One region of the Nonomuraea muscovyensis genome, then DNA from elsewhere that is predicted to be linked to it. Evidence: riboswitches for the same ligand, from Rfam matches in the RefSeq annotation. Region 1 holds a riboswitch; the other holds the start of a gene.
The links. Region 1 has a riboswitch for glycine ahead of gcvP (aminomethyl-transferring glycine dehydrogenase). Riboswitches for the same ligand answer to the same signal wherever they lie in the genome.

Region 1 (4,477 bases):
CAGGTTGCGGTCGCCGTAGGCCTGATCGATGCGGCGCACCGGCACCCAGTACTTCCCGTCGCGCAGCGCGGGCACCGGGTAGGCCGCCTCGGTCCGGGTGTAGGGGTGGGGCCACTCGTCGGCCGCGACGGCCTCGGCGGTGTGCGGGGCGTTGCGCAGCGGGTTGTCGGAGCGGTCGTACTCGCCCGACGCGACCTTCGCGATCTCGCCGCGGATGGCGATCATCGCGTCGGCGAACCGGTCGAGCTCGGCGAGGTCCTCGCTCTCGGTCGGCTCGATCATCAGCGTGCCGGCCACGGGGAACGACATGGTCGGCGCGTGGAAGCCGTAGTCGATGAGCCGCTTGGCCACGTCGTCGACCGTGACGCCGGTCTCCTTGGTGATCGGCCGCAGGTCGACGATGCACTCGTGGGCCACCAGCCCGCCACGCCCGGTGTAGAGCACCGGGTAGTGGGGGGCGAGCCGCCGGGCGAGGTAGTTGGCCGACAGGATGGCCTGCTGGGTGGCGGCGGTGAGGCCGTCGGAGCCCATCATGCGGATGTAGGCCCACGAGATCGGCAGGATGCCCGCCGAGCCGTAGGGGGCCGCCGAGACCGGGCCGACGCGGTCGGACGTCGCCGGGTCCGCGGAGCCGTCGCGCAGCGGGTGGCCGGGCAGGTAGCCGGCCAGGTGGGCGCGGACCGCGACCGGGCCGACGCCGGGCCCGCCGCCGCCGTGCGGGATGCAGAACGTCTTGTGCAGGTTGAGGTGGGACACATCGGCGCCGAACTCGCCCGGCTTGGCCAGTCCGACCAGCGCGTTGAGGTTGGCCCCGTCGACGTACACCTGGCCGCCCGCCTCGTGCACCTTGGCGCAGATCTCGGTGATGGTCTCCTCGTACACGCCGTGCGTGGACGGATAGGTCACCATGATCGCGGCCAGGGCGTCGCGGTGCTTGGCGATCTTGGCGTCGAGGTCGGCCAGGTCGACGTTGCCGTCGGAGTCGCAGGCCACGACGACGACGCGCATGCCGGCCATGACGGCGCTGGCGGCGTTGGTGCCGTGGGCGGACGACGGGATGAGGCACACCTCGCGGGCCGCGTCGCCGTTGGCGCGGTGGTAGGCGCGGATGGCCAGCAGCCCGGCCAGCTCGCCCTGGGAGCCGGCGTTGGGCTGCAGGGACACCGCGTCGTAGCCGGTGACCTCGGCCAGCCAGTCCTCGAGAGTGCTGATCAGCTCCAGGTAGCCGGCCGCCTGCTCCTCGGGCGCGTACGGATGGATGGCCGCGAACTCCGGCCAGGTGATGGGCTCCATCTCGGTGCTGGCGTTGAGCTTCATCGTGCAGGAGCCGAGCGGGATCATCGACCGGTCGAGCGCGATGTCCTTGTCCTGCAGCCGGCGCAGGTAGCGCAGGATCGAGGTCTCGGAGTGGTGGCTGTGGAAGACCGGGTGGGTCAGGTAGGCCGACTCGCGGGCCAGCGCCGCGGGCAGCCGGTCGAGCCCGTCGTCGGCGAGCAGCCCGGCCAGCTCGTCACCGGCGACGGCCGGCCGGTCGAGGGCCTCGCCGAACGCGGCCAGCACCCGCTCCAGGTGGGCGGGGGTGGTCGTCTCGTCACAGGCGATCGAGACGTGGTCGTCGTCGGCCCGCCACAGGTTGACGCGCCGCCCGGCCGCCAGGCGGACCACCTCGGCGGCCTTGCCGGGCACCCGGGCCAGCACGGTGTCGAAGAACTCGCCGTGCACGACCTCGACCCCGCCGCGGCGCAGCGCCTCGGCGAGCGCGGCGGCGTGCCGGTGGGTGCGGGCGGCGATCCGGCGCAGGCCCTCGGGCCCGTGGTAGACGGCGTACATGCCCGCGATGACGGCGAGCAGCACCTGGGCGGTGCAGATGTTGCTGGTGGCCTTCTCGCGGCGGATGTGCTGCTCGCGGGTCTGCAGCGCGAGCCGGTAGGCGGGGTCGCCGTCGGCGTCCACGGACACGCCGACCAGGCGGCCGGGAAGCTGCCGCTGCAGGCCCTCGCGCACCGACATGTAGGCGGCGTGCGGGCCGCCGAAGCCGAACGGCACGCCGAAGCGCTGCGACGAGCCGATCGCGATGTCGGCGCCCAGCTCGCCCGGCGCCGTGAGGAGGGTGAGCGCCAGCAGGTCGGCGGCGGCCACCACCAGCGCCCCGGCGTCGTGCGCGGCCTCGGCGACGGCGCGGAAGTCGCGCAGCCGGCCGGAGGCGCCCGGGTACTGCACGAGCACGCCGAAGCACTCGGGCAGGTCTCCGTCGAGGGAGTGCTCCACCAGCGTGATGCCGAGCGGCTCGGCGCGGGTGGCGAGCACCGCCTTGGTCTGCGGCAGCGCGTCGGCGTCGACCACGAACACGTCGCTCTTGGACTTGCCGGCCCGGCGCGCCAGCGTCATCGCCTCGGCGGCGGCGGTGCCCTCGTCGAGCAGGGACGCGCCGGCCACGTCGAGGCCGGTCAGGTCGGCGACGACGGTCTGGAAGTTGAGCAGCGCCTCCAGGCGGCCCTGCGAGATCTCGGGCTGGTACGGCGTGTAGGCGGTGTACCAGCCGGGGTTCTCCAGCAGGTTGCGGCGGATCACGGCGGGCGTGACGGTGTCGTGGTAGCCCAGGCCGATCATGGAGGTGAAGACCTCGTTGCGCCCGGCCAGGTCGCGCAGCTCGGCGATCACCTCGGTCTCGCTCGCGGCGGCGGGCAGCTTGAGCCGGTCCTTGGCCCTGATGGCCTCCGGGACGGCCACGGCCACCAGGTCGGCCACGGACTCGAAGCCCACGGCCTCGAGCATGCGCTGCCGCTCGGGCTCGGACGGGCCGATGTGCCGGGTCGAGAACGGCGGGGCTGACAGGTCGGTCATGGAAGATGCCTCCCGAGGCTGTGGAGACCGGCGCCAGGGCGCGGGCGTGTGCCGGATCTCCCCCTCTGTCATCTCGACCTGAGAGCTTCACCCGCAGAGGGCTTGCACCGTCGGTGAGACGCGCCTGGCGGGCGCGGCTGCTTTCCAGAGTCGCCTCACCCGAGCGGTACAGGTGCCTGAGAGATTCCGGGGAGGGTTGCTCCTTCGGCGCCCCCTGGGACGTGCCCGGGGACTCTCCCGCACGGGGTCGTCAGCCTTGCGCTCTCCAGGTTACTACCCCAGGCGGCGCGCCCGTCGCCGCTGGGCCAGCTCGTCAGCGGGGTGGTCGGCCGGGACGCTGTCCGCGACCGCCGCTCGTTCCCCCGGCAGCTCCGCGAGGCTGCCCTCGACCTCCCGCCAGACCCGGCCGAGCGCGATGCCGAACACGCCCTGACCGCCCTGGAGCAGGTCTATCACCTCGTCGGCCGAGGTGCACTCGTAGACGCTGACGCCGTCGCTCATGAGCGTGATCTGCGCGAGGTCGGCCACCCCGCGATCACGCAGATGCTGCACGGCGGTGCGGATCTGCTGCAGGGACACCCCGGTGTCGAGCAGGCGCTTGACGACCTTGAGCACCAGGATGTCGCGGAAGCTGTAGAGCCGCTGGGAACCCGAGCCCTGGGCGGCTCTTATCGTGGGCTCCACCAGAGCGGTGCGCGCCCAGTAGTCGAGCTGCCTGTAGGTGATGCCGGCAGCCGCGCAGGCCGTCGGGCCACGGTATCCGATGTCCGCCGGCAACGCCGTCGGCTGCTCGTCGAAGAGCAGGCCCTGCTCCCCGGCACGCTGCCGGGCGCTCTCGCGCCGCACCGAATCTTCCTGGCCGGCTGTCTTTCCCTCGCCGCTGCTGACCGCCACGCGGACCTCCGGCTTTCTCTCATCCCGTGGCCTGATCTGGGGGTTCGTAAAAGGGCGACCACGGGTTTCACTTGCACCGTAGGACCGTGACCATGCTCAGTCAACGATCCGGCTCGGCGCGTCGTGAAGCGTAAATGCACTGAAATACCTACCCCGCCCTGCCGAAGTCTTCGGGCGTGATCGTGTCAAGGAACTCCCTGAACTTCTCCACCTCGTCCTCCTGGTCGTCGGGGATGATCACTCCGGCCTCCTGGACGACCTCCTCGCTGGCGAAGATGCGCGCCCCGGTGCGCAGGGCGAGCGCGATCGAGTCGGACGGCCGCGCGCTCACCTCCACCCCGTTGGAGAACACCAGGTCGGCGAAGAAGATGCCGTCGCGCAGGGCGACGATGTTGACGGCACGCAGACCGACACCCAGGGCGCTCAGCACGTCCCTGAACAGGTCGTGCGTCAGCGGCCGCGGCGGCGGCTCCTCGGCCTGGGCCAGCGCGATGGCCGTGGCCTCGGTCATGCCGATCCAGATGGGCAGGAACCGCTCCCCGTGTGCCTCCTTGAGCAAGACGATCGGCTGGTTTGTGGGCATTTCAACGCGTACGCCCACGACCTCCATCTGCAACACGGGCTGCTCCGTATTCGACTGGCCGGTGGCCCGGCACAGGTCATTGGTGGTCCGCTTCTGCAATTCAACGTAACACCCGGCAGGCCCCGAATGTCCCGCCGGAGGGGCCCGGTCCGGCTC
Region 2 (4,477 bases), on a different contig from region 1:
GCGCCCTGTCGGTCAACTCGCACTCGTCGGTGCGCTACTGGACGCCGTTCGGCGGCTTCAAGGAGTCGGGACTCGGCCGCGAGCTCGGCCCCGACGCCCTGGCGGCGTTCACCGAGACCAAGAACGTCTTCATCTCATCGGAGTGACTCACATGCAGCGTTTGCAGGAGCGCGTCGCCGTCATCACCGGCGCGGGCAGCGGCATCGGGCTCGCCACGGCGCGCCGTTTCGCCGAGGAGGGCGCCCGGGTGGTGTGCGTCGACGTCGACGAGGAGGCCGGCACCAAGGCCGCCGCCGAGGTCGGCGGCCGCTACATCAAGGCCGACGTGACCAGCGAGGCCGACGTCGCCCGGATGTACCAGACGGCGTTCGACTCCTACGGCAGCGTCGACATCGCCTTCAACAACGCCGGCATCTCGCCGCCCGACGACGACTCCATCCTGGAGACCGGGATCGAGGCGTGGCGCCGCGTCCAGGAGGTGAACCTGACGAGCGTCTACCTGTGCTGCAAGCACGTCATCCCGTACATGCAGCGGCAGGGCAAGGGCTCGATCATCAACACGGCGTCGTTCGTGGCCGTCATGGGATCGGCCACCTCGCAGATCTCCTACACCGCGTCCAAGGGCGGCGTCCTCGCCATGTCGCGCGAGCTCGGCGTGCAGTTCGCGCGCGAGGGCATCCGGGTGAACGCCCTGTGCCCCGGCCCGGTCAACACGCCGCTGCTGCAGGAGCTGTTCGCCAAGGACCCGGAGCGCGCGCAGCGCCGCCTGGTGCACGTGCCGATGGGCCGCTTCGCCGAGGCCACGGAGATCGCCGCCGCGGTGGCGTTCCTGGCCAGCGACGACTCGTCGTTCATCACGGGGTCGGAGTTCCTGGTGGACGGCGGGATCTCCGGCGCGTACGTGACACCCCTGTGAGAGTCCTGGAGTCATCGTGAGTCGTCCCGTCATCGGCATCACCACCTACGTCGAGCCCGCCCGGTTCACCGTGTGGGACATGACCGTCGCGCTCCTGCCGTACACGTACGTGGAGCAGGTGGAGCGGGCGGGCGGCCAGCCGGTGCTGCTGCCGCCCGCCGGCCGGCCGGCCGAGTTGGTGGGGCGGCTCGACGGGCTCATCGTGGCCGGCGGGGGCGACATCGACCCCCGCCGGTACGGTGCCGAGCAGCACGAGAGCACCGGCTACCTCCGCCCGGCGCGCGACACGACCGAGTTCGACCTGCTGTCGGCCGCGCTCGACGCGGAGCTGCCCTACCTGGGCATCTGCCGGGGGCTCCAGGTGCTCAACGTGACTCTCGGCGGCAGCCTGCACCAGCATCTGCCCGAGGTGGTCCGCCACACCGAGCACGCCCCGGCCCCCGGCCGCTTCGGCCACCTGCCCGTCTGCGCCACGCCGGGCTCGCGGGTGGCCAAGGCGCTGGGCGCCGAGCCCGTGGAGGTGCCGCACTACCACCACCAGGCCGTCGACCGGCTCGCGCTGGGCCTGACCGTCACGGCCGTGGCCGACGACGGCACGATCGAGGCCGTGGAGCTGGAGTCGCGGCACTTCGCCGTGGGGGTCCAGTGGCATCCGGAGGCCGCCACCGACTGCGCGCTGTTCGAGGCGCTGGTCGCCGCCTGCTGACCGTCGCGGCCGCCCTGGTGGAAGCCGCCGCGCGACAACGACCCCGTCCCGGCACTAGGCTGGCGGCATCACCGGCGACACCGTGCGGGAGAGCGCCCTGGTAGCCATCCAGAGCCCCTGAAGGAGCAAGCCCTCCCCGCAAACCTCTCAAGGCAAAGGACCGCACGGCCGAGGTGACCTCTGGAAAGCAGGCCCGCGGGCCTCGCCGAAGGTGAAAGTCCGGCAAAACTCGGGCGAAGCTCTCAGGCATCCATGACAGAGGGGGAGGATGCTGGCATCCGACCCTGCCCAGAGGTGCGCTTCATGTCACGACCCACACCGCTGCGAGACGTCCACGAGAGTCTCGGCGCCACGCTGACCGACTTCGCCGGCTGGCTCATGCCGCTGCGCTACGGCAGCGAGTCGGCCGAGCACAACGCCGTGCGCAAGGCCGCCGGCCTGTTCGACCTCTCACACATGGGCGAGATCTTCGTGACCGGGCCGCAGGCGGCCGAGGCGCTCGACTACGCCCTGGTGGGTCACCTGTCGGCGGTGGCCGTCGGCCGCGCCCGCTACACCATGATCGTCAACGAGCGCGGCGGCGTGCTCGACGACCTCATCGTCTACCGGCTGGGCGAGGAGGAGTTCATGGTCGTGGCCAACGCCTCCAACTACGAGCTGGTGGCCCGTGAGCTGACCGGGCGCGCCGAGGCGTACGACGCGGTGGTGGACGACCGGTCCGAGCAGTACGCCCTGATCGCCGTGCAGGGGCCGCGCGCCCAGGAGATCCTCGCCACGCTCACCGACGCCGACCTGGCCGGGCTGAAGTACTACGCCGGCCTGCCCGGCCTCGTCGACGGGCGGCAGGCGCTCATCGCGCGCACCGGCTACACCGGCGAGGACGGGTTCGAGCTGTTCGTGGCCGCCGAGGACGCGGTGCCGCTCTGGCACGCCCTGACCGCGGCCGGCGAGTCCGCCGGGCTCATTCCCGCGGGACTGTCCAGCCGCGACACGCTCCGGCTGGAGGCGGGCATGCCGCTGTACGGCAACGAGCTGAACGCGGACCTGACCCCGTTCGACGCGGGGCTGGGCAGGGTGGTGAAATTCGACAAGCCCGGCGACTTCGTCGGCAGGGCGGCGCTCGAGGCGGTCAAGGACGTGCCGCCGCGGCGCCGGCTGGCCGGCCTGGTCGCGCGGGGTCGCCGGGTGCCCCGTCACGGGTACCCGGTCACCAAGGACGGTGCCGTCGTCGGCGAGGTCACCAGCGGGGCCCCTTCCCAGACCCTGGGCAAGCCCATCGCGATGGCCTATGTCGACGCCGGCGCCGGTGAAGGTCTGACCGTGGACATCCGGGGCAGCCACGAACCAGTGGACGTCGTCGAGCTGCCCTTCTACAGGAGGAACAAGTGAGCAACATCCCCGACGAGCTGAGCTACACCAAGGAACACGAGTGGGTGGCCGGGCTCGACGAGTCCGTCAACGTGACCGTGGGCATCACGGCGTACGCGGCCGAGGCCCTGGGCGACGTGGTCTACGTGCAGCTTCCCGAGGCCGGCACGACCGTCCAGGCCGGTGACTCGGTCGGCGAAGTGGAGTCCACCAAGTCGGTGAGCGAGATCTACGCCCCGCTCGGCGGCGAGGTCGTCGAGGTCAACCAGGCCGTCGTGGACGACCCCTCGCTGGTCAACAACGACCCCTACGGCGAGGGCTGGATGTTCCGCGTACGCGTGGAGGGCGACCCCGAGGACCTGCTCTCGGCCGAGGAGTACAAGGCACTCACTTCGGGCGAGTCCTGACCGAACCGCCGGGGCCCGGCCGGGCCCCGGCCCTCATGAAGGGCGCACATCAATGGCGATCAGCGTCTTCGACCTCTTCAAGATCGGGATCGGCCCGTCCAGTTCCCACACCGGCGGGCCGATGGCCGCCGCGCACAGGTTCGCGCGCGGCCTGCACGAGGACGGCCTGCTCGACCGGGTGGCCCGCGTCGAGGCCATCCTGTACGGCTCGCTCGGGCTGACCGGCAAGGGCCACGGCAGCGACAAGGCCGTCCTGCTGGGCCTGTCGGGCGACAAGCCCGAACTCGTGGACGTGGACGGCATCGACGCCCGGCTGGCCGAGATGCGCGCCTCCAGCACGCTCCGGCTGTTCGGCCACCAGGAGATCCCGTTCGTCGTCGGGGAGGACCTCGTCTTCGAGCGGAAGATCTCGCTGCCCGGCCACCCCAACGGCATGCGCTTCACCGCCCGCTCCGGCGACGGCACGGTGGTGCGGGAGAAGGTCTACTACTCCGTCGGAGGCGGCTTCGTGGTGGACGAGAACGCCACCGGGGCCGACCGCATCAAGCCCGACGACACCGTGCTGCCCCACCCGTTCACCACCGCCGAGGAACTACTCAAGCACTGCTCCAACACCGGGCTGTCCATCTCGGCGCTGATGCTGGAGAACGAGAAGGCGTTCGGCCGCACCGAGGCCGAGATCCGCGCCGGTATCCTCAACCTGTGGCGCGTCATGTCCGAGTGCGTCCAGCGGGGCATCGGCAAGGAGGGCGTCCTGCCCGGCGGCCTGAAGGTCAAGCGCCGGGCCAACCAGCTCCACCGCAGGCTCCAGAGCGAGACCGCCGGCACCGATCCGTTGCAGGCGATGGACTGGGTGTCGCTGTTCGCCCTGGCGGTCAACGAGGAGAACGCGGCCGGCGGGCGGATCGTCACCGCCCCGACGAACGGCGCGGCGGGCATCATCCCGGCCGTGCTCACCTACTACTCGCGGTTCGTGCCGCACGCCGACGACGAGGGCGTGATCCGCTTCATGCTGACGGCGGCGGCGATCGGGGTGCTGTTCAAGGAGAACGCCTCCATCTCCGGGGCCGAGGTCGGCTG

Region 2: another riboswitch for glycine. It lies ahead of gcvT (glycine cleavage system aminomethyltransferase GcvT); the one in region 1 lies ahead of gcvP (aminomethyl-transferring glycine dehydrogenase).

The regions. Positions count from the first base shown of each region.
Region 1 is NZ_JACHJB010000002.1:93,918-98,394, reverse strand. Features, by position in the region: gene gcvP (aminomethyl-transferring glycine dehydrogenase) at 1-2,844, opposite strand, end outside; glycine riboswitch at 2,999-3,094, opposite strand; gene FHU36_RS16820 (MerR family transcriptional regulator) at 3,118-3,738, opposite strand; gene FHU36_RS16815 (bifunctional nuclease family protein) at 3,887-4,357, opposite strand.
Region 2 is NZ_JACHJB010000004.1:885,039-889,515, forward strand. Features, by position in the region: gene FHU36_RS41860 (aldehyde dehydrogenase family protein) at 1-146, shown strand, start outside; gene FHU36_RS41865 (3-oxoacyl-ACP reductase) at 152-916, shown strand; gene FHU36_RS41870 (gamma-glutamyl-gamma-aminobutyrate hydrolase family protein) at 933-1,622, shown strand; glycine riboswitch at 1,698-1,795, shown strand; glycine riboswitch at 1,796-1,891, shown strand; gene gcvT (glycine cleavage system aminomethyltransferase GcvT) at 1,926-3,011, shown strand; gene gcvH (glycine cleavage system protein GcvH) at 3,008-3,397, shown strand; gene FHU36_RS41885 (L-serine ammonia-lyase) at 3,450-4,477, shown strand, end outside.